DNA from 2 places in the Thioclava sp. DLFJ5-1 genome. Region 1 is predicted to be linked to the other one. Evidence: riboswitches for the same ligand, from Rfam matches in the RefSeq annotation. Region 1 holds a riboswitch; the other holds the start of a gene.
The links. A riboswitch is a leader RNA that binds a small molecule or an ion and turns the genes downstream of it on or off. The one in region 1 is predicted to bind thiamine pyrophosphate.
Positions count from the first base shown of each region.

Region 2: linked by a shared signal. The riboswitch ahead of thiB (thiamine ABC transporter substrate binding subunit) and the one ahead of thiM (hydroxyethylthiazole kinase) in region 1 are both predicted to bind thiamine pyrophosphate.

Region 1 covers NZ_MPZU01000001.1:98,558-108,875, forward strand. The annotation lists gene tenA (thiaminase II) at 1-269, opposite strand, end outside; gene thiD (bifunctional hydroxymethylpyrimidine kinase/phosphomethylpyrimidine kinase) at 266-1,069, opposite strand; gene thiE (thiamine phosphate synthase) at 1,066-1,677, opposite strand; gene thiM (hydroxyethylthiazole kinase) at 1,674-2,462, opposite strand; TPP riboswitch at 2,525-2,619, opposite strand; gene queC (7-cyano-7-deazaguanine synthase QueC) at 2,830-3,531, shown strand; gene queD (6-carboxytetrahydropterin synthase QueD) at 3,531-3,884, shown strand; gene queE (7-carboxy-7-deazaguanine synthase QueE) at 3,881-4,591, shown strand; gene BMI86_RS00550 (ATP-binding protein) at 4,639-6,627, opposite strand; gene BMI86_RS00555 (GntR family transcriptional regulator) at 6,840-7,508, shown strand; gene BMI86_RS00560 (biotin transporter BioY) at 7,593-8,147, shown strand; gene bioB (biotin synthase BioB) at 8,150-9,136, shown strand; gene ppsA (phosphoenolpyruvate synthase) at 9,205-10,318, opposite strand, start outside.
Region 2 covers NZ_MPZU01000008.1:15,526-25,843, reverse strand. The annotation lists gene aroC (chorismate synthase) at 1-142, opposite strand, end outside; gene BMI86_RS19345 (DUF2794 domain-containing protein) at 262-609, opposite strand; gene BMI86_RS21340 (I78 family peptidase inhibitor) at 895-1,113, opposite strand; gene BMI86_RS19335 (I78 family peptidase inhibitor) at 1,203-1,571, opposite strand; gene BMI86_RS19330 (S-(hydroxymethyl)glutathione dehydrogenase/class III alcohol dehydrogenase) at 1,645-2,775, shown strand; gene BMI86_RS19325 (ATP-binding cassette domain-containing protein) at 2,909-3,604, opposite strand; gene BMI86_RS19320 (thiamine/thiamine pyrophosphate ABC transporter permease ThiP) at 3,588-5,150, opposite strand; gene thiB (thiamine ABC transporter substrate binding subunit) at 5,126-6,118, opposite strand; TPP riboswitch at 6,155-6,261, opposite strand; gene BMI86_RS19310 (DUF4139 domain-containing protein) at 6,436-8,040, shown strand; gene BMI86_RS19305 (hypothetical protein) at 8,087-8,797, opposite strand; gene BMI86_RS19300 (carbonic anhydrase) at 8,936-9,586, opposite strand; gene BMI86_RS19295 (hypothetical protein) at 9,778-10,122, shown strand; gene BMI86_RS19290 (leucyl aminopeptidase family protein) at 10,210-10,318, shown strand, end outside.

The DNA.
Region 1 (10,318 bases):
ATGTAATGCGCGTGCAATTCCCGCTCGACCGCGATCGCGCCGGCCGCCGAACCTGAGAGTTGCGCGACGGTCGGTGCATCGGGGGCCTTCGCGGCGGCGAGCGCGAGCGCACGGGCGAAGCCTTCGAGGTAATGGGCGTCCTGAATGATGTAGCCTTGGAACGTTTCCGGATCGAGACGCCCCTCTGCCAGTTCGCGATTGAAGGGCATGTCATGGATCTGGCGGCGCAGCGGTGCGGTCGCCTGCGCGAGGTCTTGGGTAAAGCTCATTGGCTGTCCTCCTGAAAAGCGTGGAAATGGTGCACCGGCCCGTGGCCCGATCCGACGGATAGCCGATCCGCCCCGGCAATCGCGGCGTTCAGATAGGCCTTCGCGCGACGGGTGGCGTCTGGCAGCGACAAGCCTGCGCCGAGCCACGTCGCCAGCGCCGAGGACAGGGTGCAGCCCGTGCCATGCGTGTTGCGCGTCGCGATGCGCGGCGCATTCAGCCAAACTTCATCCCGCGCGGCCACCAGCAGGTCCGGGCTGTGATCGCCCCTCAGATGCCCGCCCTTCAGCAGCACAGCACGCGGCCCGAGCGCGCGCAGCGCATGGGCCTGATCGCGCATCTCATCAAGCGTCGTCGCCTCGGCGCAGCCCAAGAGATCGGCAGCCTCGGGCAGGTTCGGCGTGATCAGATCGGCGCGCGGCAGCAGGCCGCGCAGCGCGGTCACCGCGGCCTCCGCCAGCAGCCGATCCCCGCCTTTCGCGACCATAACCGGGTCGAGCACCACCGGACACTCGAGCCCGGTCAGCCCCTCGGCCACGGTCTCGATGATCGCAGCCTCGCCGAACATCCCGATCTTGATCGCGTCGATCCGGATGTCATCGCGCAGCGAGGCCATCTGCGCCGCGATCAGGCCGGTGTCGCACAGGCTCACCGCCTGCACGCCGCGCGTGTTCTGCGCGGTCAGCGCAGTGATCACGCTCATCGCATAGCCGCCATTGGCGGAAATGGCCTTGATATCGGCCTGAATGCCCGCCCCGCCCGATGGGTCGGAGCCAGCCATGGTGAGAATATTCGGGGTCATAGGTCGCTCCATGCGCTGCGCAGGGTTCGGGTGGCGCGCGCCATGTCAGGGGCGCGCGAGATGGCAGAGATCACCGCGACACCGGCACCGCGCGCCTTGCGGACCGCGGGCGCATCGGTGGCGGTGATCCCGCCGATCGCGAGACAGGGGAGGTCCGTGCGTGCGACGATCGCGGCAAAGCCCGCATGTCCGATCGGGGCGGCGTGGTCGGGCTTCGAGCCGGTCGCATGGATCGGTCCGACGCCGAGATAATCGACGCCGGGAGGCACGGCACCGATCTGCGCCTCGGTCTCGATGGAGAGGCCAAGGAGCATCTCGGGCCCGATCCGGCAGCGGATCGCGGCGGGATCGCCATCGCTCTGGCCGATATGCAGCCCGGCGGCGCCGATCTCGATGGCCACCGCGACCCGGTCATTCACGATCAGCGGGACGTCGTAGGGTGCGAGCGCCGCAATCAGCGTCTTGGCGAGTTCTGCGAATTCCGCATCGGGGAGCGTCTTGTCGCGCAGCTGCACCCAGCCCGCGCCGCCCTCAGCCGCAGCGATAGCCTGCGCGATCACGGGCTGCGGGGCGTCGGGGTCAGTGACGAAACAGATGGGCGGGATCATGTGGGTTCGATCCGCGCACCGGCGGTCAAGGCTTCGGCGTCGATCGCATGGAGCGCATCGAGGAAGGCGAACTGAAAGCTGCCCGGACCTTGGGCGGTCGCGCCAGCGCGCTCCCCGGCGAGCCCGAAGTAGGCCAACGCCGCGACGACCGCCTCGAACCGGGGCTGGCCTGCCAGAAAGGCGGCGACGACACCGGTGAGCGAACAACCCAAAGCGGTCACGCGGGGCATCATCGCATGGCCATTCGCAACCCGCGCGGCCTGCGTGCCGTCAGTCACGAAATCCACCGCGCCGGTCACCGCCACCACGGCGCCGCTCACATGGGCCAAGGCCCGCGCGGCGCCTTCAGCCGTCTCGACACTCTCGGTGGAATCCGCGCCCTTGCCCGCGGCGGCCTCACCCGCAAGCGCGAGTATCTCCGAAGCGTTGCCGCGGATCACCGTCGGATGCAGTTCCACCAGCCGCGCCCCGAGAGCGCGCCGATAACCCGTCGCGCCGACCGCAACCGGGTCTAGAACCCACGGGATGCCCTGCGCGCGCGCGACCGTGGCCGCCGCCTCCATCGCCTCCGCCCATGGCGGCGACACCGTGCCAATATTGATACTCAGCGCCTGCGCGATCCCGGCGAACTCGGCCGCCTCTTCGCGCGCATGGACCATCGCGGGCGAGGCGCCGGACGCGAGCAGCACATTCGCCATCACGTTCATCGCGACATAGTTGGTGATGTTATGAACGAGCGGCGCAGTCTGCCGCATCGACGTGAGATATTGTCCGGGGTCTTCCATCGCACTCTCCTTGGCTACGGGCAGCAAGAGGAGTGCGAGGGGGCAAAAGGCGGGACTGCGCCTGACCGTCTCACGCGCCTCCCTCCGCCGGCATTATCCGGTTCAGGTTCTAAGGGTTCGTCTCAGCCCGGTTTCCCGAGCGCCCCTGTCGCTTCGCGCAAAGAGGTGACACCGTCCGAGCCCCCCGTCAAGCGGTGTGACGACAAGCGGTGTGACGACAAGCGGGGGCCTCGATGGTTCGCGTCTGTCCGGTCGCGCGATCGTGGCGATCTATCCCGCGCGCCACCCTTGCAGAGCCCTGCCCCATCCTTTAGAGGCCCGCTCAACCGGTCGCAGCCTACCCGGTCATCAAAACAAGGGTTCAAATATGAAGACTCTCGTCATCTGCTCGGGCGGACTCGATTCCGTGTCGCTCGCCCATATCGTCGCCGCTGAGGGCAATCTCACGCGGCTCGTTTCCTTCGATTACGGCCAACGGCACCGCAAGGAGCTCGATTACGCCGCCGCCGCCGCGCGCCGCCTTGGCGTGCCGCATCACCTCATCGACATGCGCCCCATCGGGGCCGCGCTGACCGGATCGGCGCTGACCGACGATATCGACGTGCCCGACGGGCATTACGCCGAAGAGACGATGCGCATCACCGTCGTCCCGAACCGCAACGCGATCATGCTCGCCATCGGCTTTGGCGTGGCCGCCGCGAATGGCGACGAGGCCGTGGCGACTGCGGTGCATGGGGGCGATCACTTCATCTATCCCGATTGCCGACCCGCCTTCACCGAGGCCTTCGATGTGATGCAGCGCATGGCGCTCGACGGCTATGCCGATGTGCGGCTGGAGACGCCTTTCGTGCATCGCTCCAAGGCTGACATCGTGGCCGAGGGCTCCAAACACGGCACGCCCTTTGCCGAGACGTGGTCGTGCTACAAAGGTGGCGATGTGCATTGCGGGCGCTGCGGCACCTGCGTCGAGCGGCGCGAGGCGTTCCATCTTGCGGGTGTCGCGGATCCGACCGTCTATGCCGATCCGGATTTCTGGGCCAAGGCCGTTGCCGAGAAGGAGGCCCGCTGATGTTCCGTATCCGCAAGGAATTCCACTTCTCCGCATCGCATCAGCTTTCGCATCTGCCCGAAGATCATCAATGCGCGCGGCTGCACGGGCATAATTACATCGTGGTCGTCGAACTGGCCGCCGCGAAGCTCGATGAGAACGGGTTCGTGCGCGACTATCACGATCTGAAACCGCTCAAGACCTATATCGACGACACCTTCGATCACCGGCACCTGAACGACGTGATGGACGTGCCCTCGACCGCAGAGAACATGGCCAAGCATTTCTACGACTGGTGCAAGGCACGATGGCCCGAAACCAGTGCGGCGCTGGTCAGCGAGACGCCCAAGACCTGGGCCGAGTATCGTCCATGACCACCCTTCGCATCGCCGAGATTTTCGGCCCGACCATTCAGGGCGAAGGCGCGCTGATCGGCGAGCCCACGCTCTTCGTGCGCGCGGGCGGCTGCGACTACCGCTGCTCGTGGTGCGACAGCCTCCACGCGGTGGACAGCGCCTATCGCCACACATGGGCGCCGATGAGTTCCGAGGAAGTCTGGGCGGAGCTGCGCCGCCTGTCGAGTGACCGGCCACTGACGATCTCGCTCAGCGGCGGAAACCCGGCCATTCAGGATTTCGGACCGCTGATCGCGCTCGGGCGGGCTGCCGGCTACCGCTTCGCCCGCGAGACACTGGGCTCTGTCGCGCGGCCGTGGTTTGGCAATCTGGATACGCTGGTGCTGTCGCCGAAGCCGCCTTCGAGCGGCGAGCAGGTCGATTGGGACGCCTTTGCCAAGTGCGTGGCAGCCGGACACTCGGCCCGCAGCACTGTGATGAAGATCGTGATCTTCGACCGGGCGGATTACGATTGGGCGAAGGACGCCCATGCCCGCCACCCGGATCTGCCGCTCTATCTTCAACCGGGCAATCCCGAGGTCGACCCGGAGGTTCCGGTCGATCCGCAGGGTCTGGCCGACCGGCTTGGCTGGCTGACCGACACCACTATGGCGGATAACTGGTTTGCGCCCCGCATCCTGCCGCAGCTGCATGTCCTGATCTGGGGCAACAAGCGCGGCGTTTGATCCACCTCGGGTCGGGCGCCCCGAACATCACTCGGGCGCGACCCGCGTCACGCAGCGGTACGGTTTGCGAAACTCGTGACGCGCCGCACCATTTCGTCGAAATCGAATGGCTTCAGCAAGACTTCGGTGTCCGTAAGCGTCGTGGCCGTTGCCGCTTCCTCGTCATAGCCGGTCATGAACATCACCCTCAAGTCTTCTCGCGCCTCTCGCGCCCGGGCCGCGAGTTCCCGGCCGGTCATACCGCCCGGCAAGCCGATACCGGTCAGGAGAAGCGTCACCTCGGGCTGGTCCTGCAGCACCTGAAGCCCGGCCGCCGCATGCGCCGCCTGATAGACCGTGAAGCCTGCCTCTTCCAACGCCTCCACGACGACGAAACGCACGATTGCCTCATCGTCGACAACGAGGATCGTGTGTCCGCCCCCTGTGGCGGGTTCCTCACTGACTGGCAGGTCCTCTTCGGCGCGCGCGACCGTCTCGACCGAGCGCGGGAGGAAGATGTTCACGGTCGTCCCCTTGCCCAGTTCGGAGTCGATCGTCGCGCATCCGCCGCTTTGGCGCGCGAACCCGTAGACCATCGAAAGCCCGAGGCCGGTGCCCTTCTCGCTGGGCTTCGTCGTGAAATAGGGATCGAAGGCTTTCGAGATTTCCTCCGAAGTCATTCCCGTTCCGGTGTCGTGCACGGACAGCCGCAGGTAGTCGCCGGGCGGAAGCTCCGAGTTCTCGGTCTCGATGGCCTCGTTGGTCGTGCTGATCGTGATCGTGCCACCATCGGGCATCGCATCGCGCGAATTGATGCACAGATTGAGAAGCGCGCTTTCAAGCTGGTTCGGGTCGACCATCGCGGGCCAGGCCTCTGCGTCGTCCTCCGCCCTTACCAGAATATGCGGCCCGATGGTGTGCCGCATCAAGTCTTCCATGCTGCGGACCAGTTGCGGCACGTCGGTCGGCTTGGGCATCAGCGACTGCTGACGCGAGAAGGCGAGCAAACGCTGTGTGACGCTGGCGGCCCGCTCGGTCGACGCTTGCGCGGCTTCGAGATAGCGCAGGATTTCCTCGCGACGCCCGTCTTCGAGCCGCTTCGCGACGAAGTCGAGCGACCCGGAAATCGCCGTGAGGAGATTGTTGAAATCGTGGGCGAGCCCCCCGGTCAACTGCCCGACGGCCTCCATTTTCTGGGCCTGCCGGAGCTCTCCCTCCCGCTGCATGAGCTTCGCGGTCTGCTCTTCGACGCGCTGCTCCAAGGTTTCATTCAGCTTGGACAGCTCGGCCGCCGCCTTGTCGCGCTCTTCGAGAATGGCGCGCCGGTCATCGAGATCCATCAGAACGCCTGCGAAGATGCGCGGCGTTTCGGCCTCCATGCGGCCATTGGCTTCGACCCAGTGATACAGCCCGTCGGCCCGCTTGACGCGAAACTGATATGCATACGGCGTCGTCTGCTGCGTGGCGCGATCGATCGCCGCCATCAGCCCCGGTTTGTCGTCCTCATGAACGTTCACGACAATCTGGTCGATCGTCAGACCTTCGGCCCCCTGCGCGGGATCGAGCCCCATGCTGCGCGAGAATTCTTCATCGAGATCGAAGGTTTCGCTGTCGAGATACCAGACCCAGGTGCCAAGGATCGCCCCGGCCGAAAGCGCGCGTGCGACGTGACGTGCACTCTTTTCCGCGCGGCGCTGGCTTTCGCGTAGTTCGCGTTCTTTGCGTTTGCGCTCGGTGATATCGCGAAACAGAACCGCGACCTGCGCTTTCGCGGCGGGCTCCACCCGCGTCGCGGAAACCTCGATATGCCGTCCGGCCTCGACGAACTCGCGCTCGAACCTCAGAGGCTCTCCGGTTCTGAGCACTTCGCCGTAGATTTTGACCCACTCGGCCCCGTCTTGCGGGGCGACATCGAACACGGTCTTGCCGACGATACCGTCGATCCCGGTATGTCTTTCGTAACCGGAATTGGCTTCGATATGGACATAGTCGCTGAAGGGCCCTCTGGGCCCGTCGATGAACTGGATGACGCAGAATCCGTCATCGATCAGCTCCATCAGGGCTTTGTAGCCAGCATCAGGAGCCGCGTCGTCCTCAGTTCCGCGCGCATCACGCCGGAAAGCTTCTTGCCAAGTCACATAAGATCCAATGCAGGTAAGTGCGTCTCCACCACGCATCACAAGTATAGCTTTTCCTTAATCTTACAAACATGTTTCGGTCACATAAAAAAAGGTGGACGAATTGCCGCGAGAAAAATTATCTATAAAGCATGACGGATACACCCCATGAAACACATTCGCAGCGCATCGCGCGGATACTTTCGGATCGCATCATTTCCGGTGAGATTCCGCCCGGCGCCCGCCTGAGACAGGACCATATCGCGAGCGAGTTCGGCGCGAGCCACGTCCCGGTGCGCGAAGCCTTTCGCGAATTGCAGGCGCGCGGATTGGCCGAGAGCGAAGCGCGCCGCGGCTTTCGTGTGACCGAGTTCGACGTGGCCGAACTGCGCGAAGTGGCGGAGATGCGCGCCAGCCTCGAACCCTTGGCGCTGCGCCATGCAGCTCCGAACATGACACGCGCAATTCTCCAAAAAGCTGAACAGGTTACGCGTATCGGAGACAGTGCCAGAACAGTCCGTGATTGGGAGGCCGCGAACCGCCAATTCCACCGGCTGATCCTGACACCCTGCGGAATGCCACGACTTCTGGAGACGATCGACAATCTGCAGACGACCAGCGCACGCTTCCTTTTCGCCGCCTGGCGTCGAGACTGGGAAGCCCGCTCGGACCATGACCACCGGATCATCATCACCGCCCTCCACAAGGGACAGACAGACCTGGCCTGCGCAACCTTGGCACGCCATGTCGGCTGGATCGGCAAACGCAAGTCATCGATAAAAAATGCCAACTTACACGAGACTTACGTGATTTCTGGATAATTATCTATAACTTCAATTGATAGCCCCGGATGTGCCTGCATAGTCATAGATAGAAATTCCAACTATCGACTGAGGACAGGTTCAATGACAGCGTTCGATACTTCCCAGAAGCTCACCCACACTCTCTGGCGCGGCCTTGGCCTCGCGCTTTGCGGCGCGGCCCTGATCACACTCGGCGCGAAGCTTCAGGTGCCTTTCTGGCCCGTGCCGATGACGTTGCACACGCTTGCGGTCTTCTTCATCGCAGCGAGCGTCGGCCCCAGAATGGCGGCCGCCGCAATGGCGAGCTATCTCGCCATGGGCGCTATGGGCGTGCCGGTCTTCTCGGGCACACCCGAGCGCGGCATCGGGCTGGCCTATATGATGGGACCGACCGGGGGCTACCTGCTGGGCTTCCTGCTGGCGGCGCCCTTGATCAGCGTGCTCGCACAAGGTCGAGGCTGGCTCGGCAGAGCGCTGGCGATGCTCGTCGGGCTGATCGTGGTCTATGCCGCGGGCCTCGCCTGGCTCGCCAATTTCGTGCCGGCGTCGAAACTTCTCGCAACCGGCGTCGCACCGTTCGTTCCCGGGGATCTGGTCAAGATCGCGATTGCCAGCGGTCTCGCGACGGGCCTCACTCGCCTGAAGGAGCGCGCGTAATCATGGCGGGAGACATCAGAAACGATTGGAGCATGGCGCAGGCGAAAGCGATCCACGACCTGCCCTTCCCCGAACTTCTTCACCAGGCGCAAACGGTTCACCGCACCCATTTCGACCCGAGCGCGATCGAAACGGCGAGCCTGCTGTCGATCAAGACCGGCGGCTGCCCGGAAGATTGCGGCTATTGCTCGCAATCCGCGCATTACGATACCGGCGTGAAGGCCACCAAGCTGATGAAGACAGACGAGGTTCTGAGCGCGGCACGACGCGCGAAGGCCTCAGGCGCGCAACGGTTCTGCATGGGCGCGGCGTGGCGCAGCCCGAAGGATCGCGACATGGATGCGCTGTGCGAGATGGTGCGCGGCGTCTCCGATCTGGGGCTGGAGACCTGCATGACGTTGGGCATGCTCTCGCCGCAGCAGGTCGAGAAGCTGAAGGCGGCGGGGCTGGATTTCTACAACCACAACATCGACACGTCGCCGGACTATTACCAGGAGATCGCGACGACCCGCACCATGGAGGATCGACTCGATACGGTCGAAAATGTGCGCAAAGGCGGCATTCGGGTCTGTTGCGGTGGGATCTTGGGCATGGGCGAGGCCGAGGCGGATCGGATCGCCATGCTGGTGACGCTCGCCACCCTGCCCGCGCACCCGGACAGCGTGCCGATCAACCTCTGGAACGAGATCGACGGCGTGCCGGTGCAAAAGAATGCCGAGCCGGTCGACCCTTTCGCGCTGGTGCGGGTCGTCGCACTTGCGCGGATCCTGATGCCCGCGTCGGTGGTGCGGCTTTCGGCAGGCCGCACCGGGATGAGCGACGCGTGGCAGGCGCTGTGCTTCCTCGCGGGCGCGAACTCGATTTTCGTGGGAGATCAGCTTCTGACCACGGATAACCCCGCAGCCTGGAGAGATCAGGACCTGTTGGCGCGGCTGGGCATGCATGTGGCCCCCGCGAAGCCGAGCGCCGAACCGGCACCCGTGGCTTGAGCGCGCGACTGTCTCGGGTAACTTGCCCGAGACGGTTAACGGCAGCGTCCTGCAGGCTCACATCCGGGTCAGCGTTGACCTTCGGCCTCCGCAACATGGCCTTTGACCTTCAGGAAACTATCCGGCGTCACCGAGATCGAGTCGATCCCGAACTCCACCAGCCTGCGGGCGAATTCCGGGTAGTTCGACGGCGCCTGACCGCAGAGCCCGACCTTCGCGCCAACGCCATGCGCTCTTTCGATGACGCTCCGGATCATCCACTGAACGGCGGCGTGACGTTCGTCGAACAGCGGCGCGAGCCGGTCGCTGTCGCGGTCGATGCCCAAGGTCAGCTGCGTCAGATCGTTCGACCCGATGGAGAAACCGTCGAACCGCTTGGCGAATTCCTCGGCGAGGATGACGTTCGAGGGCACTTCGCACATCACGTAGATCTGCAACCCGTTCGATCCGCGCACCAGCCCTTCCTCGGCCATCACCGCCAGCACGCGGTCGGCTTCCTCGGGCGTGCGGCAGAACGGAACCATCACCAGCACATTGTCGAAGCCTGCCTCTTCGCGCAGCCGCCGGATCGCCCGGCATTCGAGCCGGAACCCCTCGACATAGGCGGGATCGTAATAGCGCGAGGCGCCGCGCCAGCCGATCATCGGGTTGGATTCCACCGGCTCGAATTGCCGCCCGCCAAGTAGGTCGGCATATTCGTTCGTCTTGAAATCGCTCAGCCGCAGGATCATCGGGTTCGGATAGGCCACGGCGGCGATCCGGGACAGGCCAAGCGCCAGTTGATCGACGAAATACTCGGCCTTGTCCTCGTATCCCCTTGTGAGCGTTTCGATTTCCTCCCGCACCTCCGTCTCCCGGATGTCGGAGAAATGCAGCAGCGCCATCGGATGGACCCGGATCGTGTTCGAGATCACGAATTCCATCCGCGCCAGACCGACACCGTCGATCGGCAGCCGCCACCAGCGCGCCGCAATGGCCGGGTTGGCGAGGTTGAGCATGACCTTGGTCTTGGTCTCCGGCACCGCGTCGAGGTTCAGATCTTCGACCGAGAACTCGGCAAAGCCGTCATAGACCCGGCCCTCGTCGCCTTCGGCGCAGCAGACAGTCACCTCTTGCTCGTCGTGCAGCACATGGGTCGCGTCGCCACAGCCGACGATGGCGGGAACGCCCAATTCGCGGCTG
Region 2 (10,318 bases), on a different contig from region 1:
GACGGTCGAGGAATTGCTGGATGAACGCCTCGTCGATCTCGATGCCGGGCGGGCAGCCATCCACCGTCGCGCCAAGCGCAGGCCCGTGGCTTTCGCCCCAGGTGGTGACGCGGAACTGGTGACCGAAAGTGTTGAACGACATGGGACGCGCGCCTCGCAGGTTTCCTTCGGCGCTGGCTTAGCAAGTCAGGGGCTGCGAGGCAACGCGCATGGCATTGGGCGCGGCAGCTTAGAAAGACCTTGGTTGCGCGCGGGACGCGCTCACTCCACCGCACGGATCAGCTTGCGCTCGAGCACCCGCAGCACCTGGCGCAGATCGTGGCCGCGCCGCAGCACCTGCCCCTGCTGCCCGATCACCGCATATTGCCCCTGTTTCGAGCGTAGCGCGGGCCGTTTCTCGATCCGGTAAATCGGCACTTCGGCGGCGCGGCGAAAGATCGAGAAGACCGCGACATCGCGCAGGAAACTCATCCCGTAATCACGCCACTCACCGGCGGCGACCGCGCGCCCGTAAAGCGACAGGATCACGCCAAGCTCGGAGCGATCGAACGCGATCCGCTCCGGCACGCCGGAAGGGTTCGGATGGGGGGAAGGCGTTTGAACCGTCATTTACAAAGGGTACATCGCGCGTGGCGCAAATCAAGCCCACCCGCGCTAAGGTTGCATACGCCTTTGCCGCGCCGGAATAAGACCGCGAAAATGCCTGATTTCCTGCGCCTTCCTGCCGGGTTTCCACGCCATCTTCAAATCAGCGGAAAACGCTAAAGCCCGACGGTGCGGTAAACAGCCCCCACCCAGTTCGTATCGTCGGGCGCTTTTCCCTCCTGCAGAAAAGCCCCGTGTCCTGGTCAGACACGGGGCTTTTCCTTTTCCCGATCCGCAGCACTCTCTGCCCTAGTAGCAGCGCACCGCCGCGATCGTGCCGCTCTCGTCGATCTCGAAATTCACCCGATCCGGGGCGTAATCCATCGTCACCGCATCGCCCGGATGAATGATGCGATGGGGCCGCGCGAGGGTAAGCCCCGCCAGCACTGATTCAGGCCGCCCTTCCAGCGCCGCGAGCCCCGGCGGCGGACAGGTGCCGGCCGCGGGCGGACCCGAACGCGGTGGCATGCGGTGCGGCTGGCACGCAGCGCCCCCGAAAGCCGCTATCCCCAATGTGACGATCAGACCGATCCGCGCCCTGCTCCGTTCCATCAAGCTCACCCGCAATCGATATTGTAGACATTCCCGCGCGAGTCGAGCCGGAACACGACGCGCTGCGGGTTGTAGACCTGATCCTCGACGCCGCGCCATTCCACGATGCGATAGGGTTTGGTGATCCCCAGCGTCTGAATCTGTGCCGCCGGCTGGCCGAGGACCGAGGTGTAGTTCACCGCGCCGCAAGTGTCCGGCTCACGCTCCTGCAGGCCGCCTTTGGTGAGGGTGACAGGCGGGGTGACATAGGGCGCGGGCGCTTCGGCCTGAGGCGCGGGAGCTGCGCTATCCGAGGGGGTCTCGCTCATCGGACCCGCGGGATCGCAGGCCGCAAGCGCCAGCATCGAACCCGTGACGAAAAATCGTTTCAACATGTCGCACCCTTCATTGCATTGGCCGCGCCGATAACGCAGGCTATTGCGGAATTTATACAAGGAGTATGCGCCCATGAGAACCCGTGCCGCAGTCGCGCTAGAGGCGGGAAAACCGCTCGAAATCATGGAAGTGGAGCTGGAAGGCCCGAAAGCGGGCGAAGTGCTCGTCGAGATCAAGGCCACCGGCATCTGTCACACCGACGAATTCACCCGCTCGGGCGCTGACCCCGAGGGCATCTTCCCGACCATCCTCGGCCATGAGGGTGCGGGCGTCGTGCTCGAGGTTGGCGAAGGCGTCACCACGCTGAAGCCGGGCGATCACGTGATCCCGCTCTACACGCCGGAATGCCGCGAATGCCCGTCCTGCCTGTCGGGCAAGACGAACCTCTGCACCGCGATCCGCAACACCCAAGGTCAGGGCCTGATGCCGGACGGGACCACGCGCTTCAAGATGCTCGATGGCACGCCGATCTATCACTACATGGGCTGCTCGACCTTCGCGAACCACACGGTGATGCCCGAGATCGCGCTCGCCAAGGTCCGCGACGACGCGCCGTTCGAGAAGATCTGCTATATCGGCTGCGGCGTCACCACCGGTATCGGCGCGGTGATCAACACTGCTGGCGTCGAGATCGGCTCGACCGCCGCCGTGTTCGGCCTCGGCGGCATCGGTCTGAACGTGATTCAGGGCCTGCGCATGGCGGGTGCCGACATGATCATCGGCGTGGACCTGAACGACGGCAAAGAGGAAATGGCGCGCAAGTTCGGCATGACCCATTTCGTGAATCCGTCGAAATCGGACGTTCCGGTGGTGCAGCAGATCGTCAACCTGACCAAGACCGAGCGCGATCAGATCGGCGGCGTGGACTATTCCTTCGACGCCACGGGCAATGTGCAGGTCATGCGCGACGCGCTGGAATGCTCGCATCGTGGCTGGGGCGTGTCGGTCATCATCGGCGTCGCACCCGCGGGGGCCGAGATCGGCACCCGCCCGTTCCAGCTCGTCACGGGCCGGACGTGGAAAGGCACCGCATTCGGCGGCGCCAAGGGCCGCACCGATGTGCCGAAATTCGTCGAGTGGTACATGAACGACAAGATCGAGATCGACTCGATGATCACCCACACCATGCCGCTCGAAGACATCAACAAGGCGTTTGATCTGATGCATGCGGGCGAGTCGATCCGCTCGGTCGTGATCTACTAAGCCCAAGTCCGGGGGCGCTGCCCCCGGACCCCCGGGATATTTGGGCCAAGGCGAAGCCAAGGGAGCGATCTCCCCTTCGCTCTTGGTCAAATATCCCCGGGTGAATTCGCGCCAGCGAAGAGGGGCAGCGCCCCTAACTCCCCAGATAATCCCGCAGCGCAGGCGGCGGATCGTCGAGAAGCGGTCCGGTCTCTTGCGGCGCATGGGCGTGGCCCTCGGCCACCAGAACCGTCTGCGGGCAAAGCGCGCGCGCATCCTCGGGATCGTGGCTGACCATCAGCACCGTCGTGCCCTGTTCGCGGGCGATCTCGGCCACCAAAGCCAGCATCTCGGATTTCAGCGCGGGCCCGAGCGCCGCGAAGGGCTCGTCGAGCAGCAGGATCGGGCGGCCGCGGAGCAACGTCCGCGCGAGCCCCGCACGGCTTTGCTGCCCGCCCGACAGCGCGCCGGGTTTGCGCCTCTCCATCCCCTCGAGGCCCACACGCGCCAGCGCGGTCTCGATCCGGGCGCGGTCGGTGGCGTCGATCTTGCCCTCCGGGTTCAGGCCGAGCGCGAGATTGGTCTCGAGCCGAAGATGCGGGAAGAGGTTCTGATCCTGAAACAGGATCGAGAGCGGGCGCTCCCCCGGCGGCATCGCGGTGATGTCTTCGCCCTGCCAGAGGATGCGGCCACTTGCGGGCGGCAAGAAGCCGGCGATGGCCGAAAGCAGCGTCGATTTCCCCGCGCCGGACGGGCCGATCAGCGCGACGCGCGCGCCGGTCTGGATCGTGAGGTCGGCATCGAGGCGGAAATCGCCCTGTGTGAGGGTCAGTCTATCGAGGGTCAGCATAATACCCCGCGCGGTCGAGCGCCCAGAAAAGCGCGAAGGTGAGGATCAGGAGCAGGCTCGCAGCGCCTGCCGCCTGATCCATGCGATAAGAGCCCATGAGCTGGAAAAGCGCCAGCGGCAGGGTACGGGTCTGGCCATCGGAGAATAGCGTGATGACGCCCAGATCGCCCATCGAGAAGGCCGCGGCCAGCCCCGCCGAGAAGCCCAGCGGCCGGGCCAGACGCGGGAGCGTCAGCAGGCGCAGCCGGGCAAAGCCGCGCAGCCCGAGCGAGGCGGCGAGCCGGTCGTAATCGGCCTGCAAAGTGCGAATCTCGGGCATCAGGATGCGAGTCGCAAAAGGCACCGACAGCGCGGCATTGGTCAGCAGAACCATCGGCAGGGCGAGGTCCGTGGGGTTCACGAAGGGCCGCGCGATCAGGAAAGCGCCGGTCCCCATCACGAGGCTCGACGCTGTCATTGGCAGCATCGCCGCGATCTCCGCCCAGCGTTGCCGCGTGGCCACCAGCGCGAGCGGCAGGGCGATGGCAAGAGTGATCACCGTCGAGGCCAGCGCGATCACCAGCGATGTCAGCGTGGCGGGCCAGATCATCTCGGGCAGCTCGGCCAGCGCAGGCAGCCCACGGGCGAAGACCGCCCCGATCGGCAGCAGCAGGAAGACGGCTGCCAGAAGGATCGCGAGCGTATCGAAGGCCACGCGCTCTGCCCCGCCGGACAATTGCGGGATCGGCGTGGCGCGGCGGTCATGCCCCGCGCCGAAGCTCGACGGCAGGGTCGCGCGCGCGGCGATCAGCAGGGCTGCGACCGAGATCGCGACCTGCACCAGCGCAAGGCTCGCCGCGCGACCCATGTCGAAATCGAAGCGGAAGGCTTGGTAGATCGCCAGCTCCACCGTGGTCGCGCGCGGGCCTCCGCCCAAGGTCAGCGCGACCGCGAAGGAGGTCAGGCAGACGAGGAAGATCGCGAGAAACGCGCCGGGCAGGACGCTGCGCAGCATCGGGCGTTCGAGGTGGCGGGTGACCTCTGCCGGGCCGAAGCCCAGCGTGGCGGCAAGGCGGAACCGCTCGGTCGGGATCGCCTCCCATCCGTGCAGGATCATCCGCGTGGCCAGCGGCAGGTTGAAGAAGACATGCGCGATTATGACGCCCTGCGCGCCATAGATCGAGATCGGATCGATGCCGAAGGGCGCAAGTGCCGCATTGACCAACCCGCGCCGTCCGAAGACCGCGATCAGCCCGAAGACGGCGACGATCACCGGCAGGATGAAGGGCGCGCCCAGCAGCGAGATCAGCAGCCCCCGCCCCGCAAAGCGGCGCCGGTGCAGCGCCCGTGCGACCGGGACCGCCAGCGCGCAGGAGATCAGCGCCGAGGCCGCCGCCTGCCACAGCGTGAAGCGGATCGCGGCGAGATCGGTCTCGCGCAGCCCCGTGAGCCCGCCCGCGCGGAGCGACACCGCCGCCAATGTACCAAGGACGAGCGCGGCCAAAGCCGCACCCGCCAGCACCGCCCAGAGGGGCGCGCGTTTTATTTGGAGAAGGCGCGTTGCCATTCGTCCAGCGCCGAACCGCGCAGTTTCTCGGCCTCGGCCTCACCCAGATAGAGCGTCTTGTCGGGCATCGGCAGGTTGCGGAACACCTCCGGCAGTTGGTCATGCGGCAGTTTCGCCGGGAAGGACCAGTTCGCCGTCGCGATCATGCCCTGAAAATCGGGGCTGAGCACGTAATCGAGGAATTTCTGCGCCAGCTCGGGATGTTTCGAGGTCTTGAGCTGCGCGACCAGTTCGGGGGTGAAGTAATGCCCCTCGGGGAAGATCGCGGCGACCTTGCTGTCATCCTCCTCGGCCATGATGTGATAGGCGGGCGAGGTGACGTAGCTGAGCACCATATCCGCCTCGCCATCGGTGAACATCCCGTAGGCCTCGGACCAGCCCGGCGTCACGGTCAGCACCTTGGGCGCGAGCTTCGTCCAGGCCTCTTCGGCCTTGTCGCCGTAGATGTCCTTCACCCATAGCAGAAGCGACAGACCCGCGACCGAACTGCGCGGATCCTCGATGACGATCTTGTAGGCGTCATCGGGCGCATCGAGCAGCTCCTGGAAGCTCGCGGGCGGGTTCTTCAGCTTGGTCTTGTCGTAGACGAAGGCCAGCTCCGACCAGTCGAAGGGCAGAAAGATCGGATCGTCCCATTTGACCGGCATGGTCAGATCGGAGGTGTCCTCGTTATGCGGGGCGAACAGGCCCGTGGCGCGCGCCTTCGCGGTCACGTCGGTGTTCAGGCCGATCGCGATATCGGCGGAGGTCTTGTCGCCTTCTAGCAGGATGCGCGGCAGCACATCGCCCGCCACGAATTTCAGATCGCAATCGCAACTCGCCTCGAACCCCTTCTCGATCGCGGGGCCGGGGCCCCATTCGCTCGTGAAATAATCGGGCGCATAGACGGTGAGTACGGGCTTGTCCTCGGCCGCCGCCATCGTGGCGATCAGGCTCAGGGCTCCCGCAAGCATCAGGTGGGTTTTCATGCCTCACTCCTTGGGCTTGCCGGGCGGAGTGGGGCCGGGAGAACCGGCTACCTTCCCTCCGCCGGTCTTAACCGGTTCAGGTTCAACGGGTTCGCGTGGATCGCATCTCAGCCAGCCTTGCGCTGGCACCCCGAGGTAGGGCGCAACGTAAGCGCGCGCGGCTGCGGACGCAAGGGCAAGCAGGCACAGCGTCCCCGCCCCGCGCCCCGGACCCTCTGGCGAGTTCCCGCCAGTGGCGACCCGCGCCGGATTTCAATGGCTTGCAACTGCGCGCGGCGCGACGCAGGCTCAATCTGGAACGGATTTGGGAGGAACCGATGCGCATTACCCTCACGGCGGCCCTGCTGGTCGCGACCGCCCTGCCCGCCTTGGCCGACACGATCGAGGCACCGGGCAAGATCACGGCCGTGACGCTCTTTCCGCAAGGCGCGCAGGTGGTGCGGCAGGTGACGCTCGACGCCCCCGAGGGCAGCCATGACCTGCTGGTGCCGGGCTTTCCCGAGGGCACCGACATCTCGACGCTGCGGGTTTCGGGCGACGGTGTGCAGATCGGCGCGGTGAGCCTGCTCTCCGGGCGCGCGCCCGCGATCAGCGGGCAGGACAGCGCCGCAGTGAAATCTGCGCGCGATCGGTTGGCCTCGGCGCAAGAGGCGCTTGCGGAACAGGAAGACGCCGTGGCCGTGATCCGCGCGAAGGCGCAGGCCGCGCGCGACCAGATCACCTATCTCAAGAACACCGACTCGCAGGTAACCGCGCCTGAACAGCTCCGCGCGCTGGCGCAGATGGTGGAGGACCAGATCCTCTCCGCCACCGAACGCGCGATTGCCGCCGAGGCGGAAGCCCGCCGCGCCGAAGCCGCGCTCGACCCCGCGAAAGAGGCGGTGAAGCAGGCGCAGGCGGCGCTCGATGCGCTACTGAACCCGGCAGAGGATCACGACGTGCTGAGCGCCAAGGTGCAGGGCTCGGGAACGCTGACGATCACCTCCTACGTCAAGAACGCGGGCTGGCAGCCCTCCTATGATCTGCGGCTCGATCGCGACAAGGAAGCGGTGGACATGGAGCGGTTCGTCTCGGTCCATCAGGCCACCGGCGAGGATTGGCGCGGCGTCGATCTGACCCTCTCAACGGCACGTCCCGGCGGGCGGGCGGAGCCGGGCGAGGTCTATCCGCGGCTGGCCAGGATCGGTGATCCCGATGCGCCGCCCACGCCGGTGCCGATGAAGCGTTCCCTCGCCGCGTCCGATGGCGCTGCCTCTGCCCCGATGATGGAGGCCGCGATCAGCGACCGCGCCGATCTGCAGATGCAAGGCGAGACGGTGACCTATCATTACCCGAGCGCGGTGGACCTGCGCGACGGGGTGGACGATCTGCGCCTGAGCCTCGATTCCAAGACCCTGCCGATGGAGGTCTTCGCCGAAGCTGCCCCGTTGACCGATCCGCAGGCCTATCGCGTGGCCGAGGGCAAGAACGACACCGGCGAAATCCTGTTGCCCGGCCCCGCGAACCTCTATGCCGATGGCGCGCTCGTGGGTCAGTCGCACCTGCCGATGGTCGCGGCGGGCGACGATCTGACGCTTGGCTTCGGGCCGATCGAAGGCATCCGCGTGGACCGCCGCATGCCCGACACGATGGAAGGCGATAGCGGCTTCATCTCGAAATCGAACGAGCGCCGCGAGGTGGTCGAGATCGAGGTGAAGAACCTCACCGACAAAGGCTGGCCGATGCGGGTGATCGACCGGGTACCCTATTCCGAACAGGAAGACCTGAAGATCACGACCAAGGCGACCCCGCCTGCGAGCGAGACCGACTACGACCATCGCCGTGGCGTGCTCGCATGGCGCTTCGATCTGGGCGCGGGCGAGACCAAGACGATCCGCACCGAGACCACGCTCAGCTGGCCGACGGATCAGGTTCTACGCTAAGGCAAGGCTGCGCGTGCGGCCCCGCGCGCGGCGAAGGCCAGCGTGATCAGGCTGCGTTTCGCGGATCGGCCGCAGCGCGCAGTTTCGCGAGCAGTGCCGGTGACAGGCGCAAAAACCCGCGCGCGGGAGGTTCGGCCTTCGCTGCCTCGGGGGGCTGTGCCTCTGCATCGCCAGTCTTCTCTGTCGCCTCGGGCGCCCCGTCCTCCGGCGCGGCTTGCGGGCCCACCGCCTGCGCGGCCTGCGCTGCCGCATATTCGGCGGCAGCGGCCCGTGCCGACGCGCCCTCCGCCACGGTCGCGCCCTGCCCCGCCGTTGCACCTACGATCTTGGTGCGCCCGCCATCGTCACCCGGAAACGGCGCGCCGAAGCGCAGCACAAGCTCCGTCAGGCTCGGCCCGATTTCGTCGAGCAGCATCAGGAAGCGGTTGGTGGGCCATGCGTGCAGCCCCAAGGCCCCGCCGCCTGCAAGCCGCAGCACGAAACCCTCCCCCCGCAGCCGATGTTGCAGATCGAACCAGTCGCGCGCCTGATCCAGCGCCTCCTGCACCGCGTGCATCTCCGGCAGCGGCGCTTTCGCACCGGATGCTTCGAGCACTGCCTCCTCCGCCAGACCGTCCTGCAACACGCGCCGGATCAGTTCTGCCGGGGGCAGACCGAACGCACGCGCTTCCGCCGCGATGCGGTCGATCAGATCGAGCGGCAGGCGCAGAGAGACAAGGCGGTGCTGAGAATGGGAGCGGGATGCAGATTGTGGCATGGCGGGTCGAAGCTCGTTCGCATTGGCGGGGTTCCCCCAGCCTCGCGCATCAAGCTTAACAGCCCGTGAACACCAGTCGGATTTCCGCCGCAGCGGCGCCGTCGGCCCCGCGCCGGGGCCAACGGAAAGGACAAAGCCTCAGAACGTCTCGAACCGATCCGTGTCGGCGTTATACTGTTCGAGCACGCCTTCGCCGATGTCATGGCGCAGCCCGTGCAGCGTCATCCGGTCCGCATCGAGCGCCTCGCGCACGAAGGGGAAGGTCATCAGGTTCTCGAGGCTGACTTTCACCGCCTCACGCTCGAGCGCCAGCACCTGCTGATCCTCGGGCAGGTCGGTCACGCGCTCGTAGCCCGGGCGCAGCAGGTTCAGCCAGGTGCCGACGAAGGAGCTTTTCTCCTCCAGCTCCGGCGCATGGCCCGAGCACATCGCATGGCAGCCCGCGACACCGCCGCAATTGGAGTGGCCGAGCACGATCAGATGCGCGACCTTCAGGCTGGTCACCGCATATTCGACCGCCGCCGAGGTGCCGTGGTGGTCACCATCGGGCGTGAATTCCGGCACGAGGTTCGCGATGTTGCGGTGGATAAAGAACTCGCCCTGATCGGCGCCGAACATCGAGGTGACATGCACGCGGCTGTCACAGCAGGCGATGATCATCGAACGCGGGCGCTGCCCTTCGGAGGCGAGGCGGCGATACCAGGCGCGGTTCTCGTCATAGGCGGTGGCGTGCCATCCTTGATAACGGCTCACAAGGTAGCTGGGCAGCGGTTTCACATGCTCTCTCATCGATCCCTCGTCTGGTGTCTGGCGTCTTATCGCTGCGTCAAATAGCGCGTTGCGCGCCGGGTTTCGAGAAGATTTTCCGTATCGCTCAACGAAATCTTGAGACCTCTCGATCACGTTACCGCCCGGGCGATGGTGAAATCAAAGGGGGTGTCGGGGTGACACAAGTGTCTCGCTTGCGCTGCAAGGAAAAGATGTCGTTGGATACGGCGCGGCTGGTGGTGCTCTATGCGGAGCTGGGACAGGACGGGGCGGAGCGGGTGATCTGCGCCACGGTCGAAGATCTCGCCTTCCATCTCAGCGCGTTGGAAGAGGCCACGAAATCGGGCCAATGCGGCAAGCTGCGCCGCGCAATCGTCGAAGTGATGGAGCTTGCCGAACAGGTCGGGCTGGTGTCGATGGTCAGCACGGCGCGCGACCTTCTGGAGTGCATCTCGGGTGGCGATGCGGTGGCGCAGGCGGCGGTGATGGCGCGGCTGGGCCGGATCGCGGAACGCTCGCTCACCGAGGTCTGGGATATCGGCAACCTGTCTTCCTGAGGCGTGATCGATCGGCCCTTGCGGGCAGGCGCGGCAACGCTAGGCTCTGGGACGAAAGCAACCACCAGAGCCAAGGAGCCGCCCCCCATGAGCGCAGACAAGACCGCAAACGTGCCCGCCGAGTTTTCCTTTCTCGCCCCGCGCCCCGCGATGCGCTTCGCCGAGGCGGACGCGCCCGCGCGCGCGCTGATCGCCG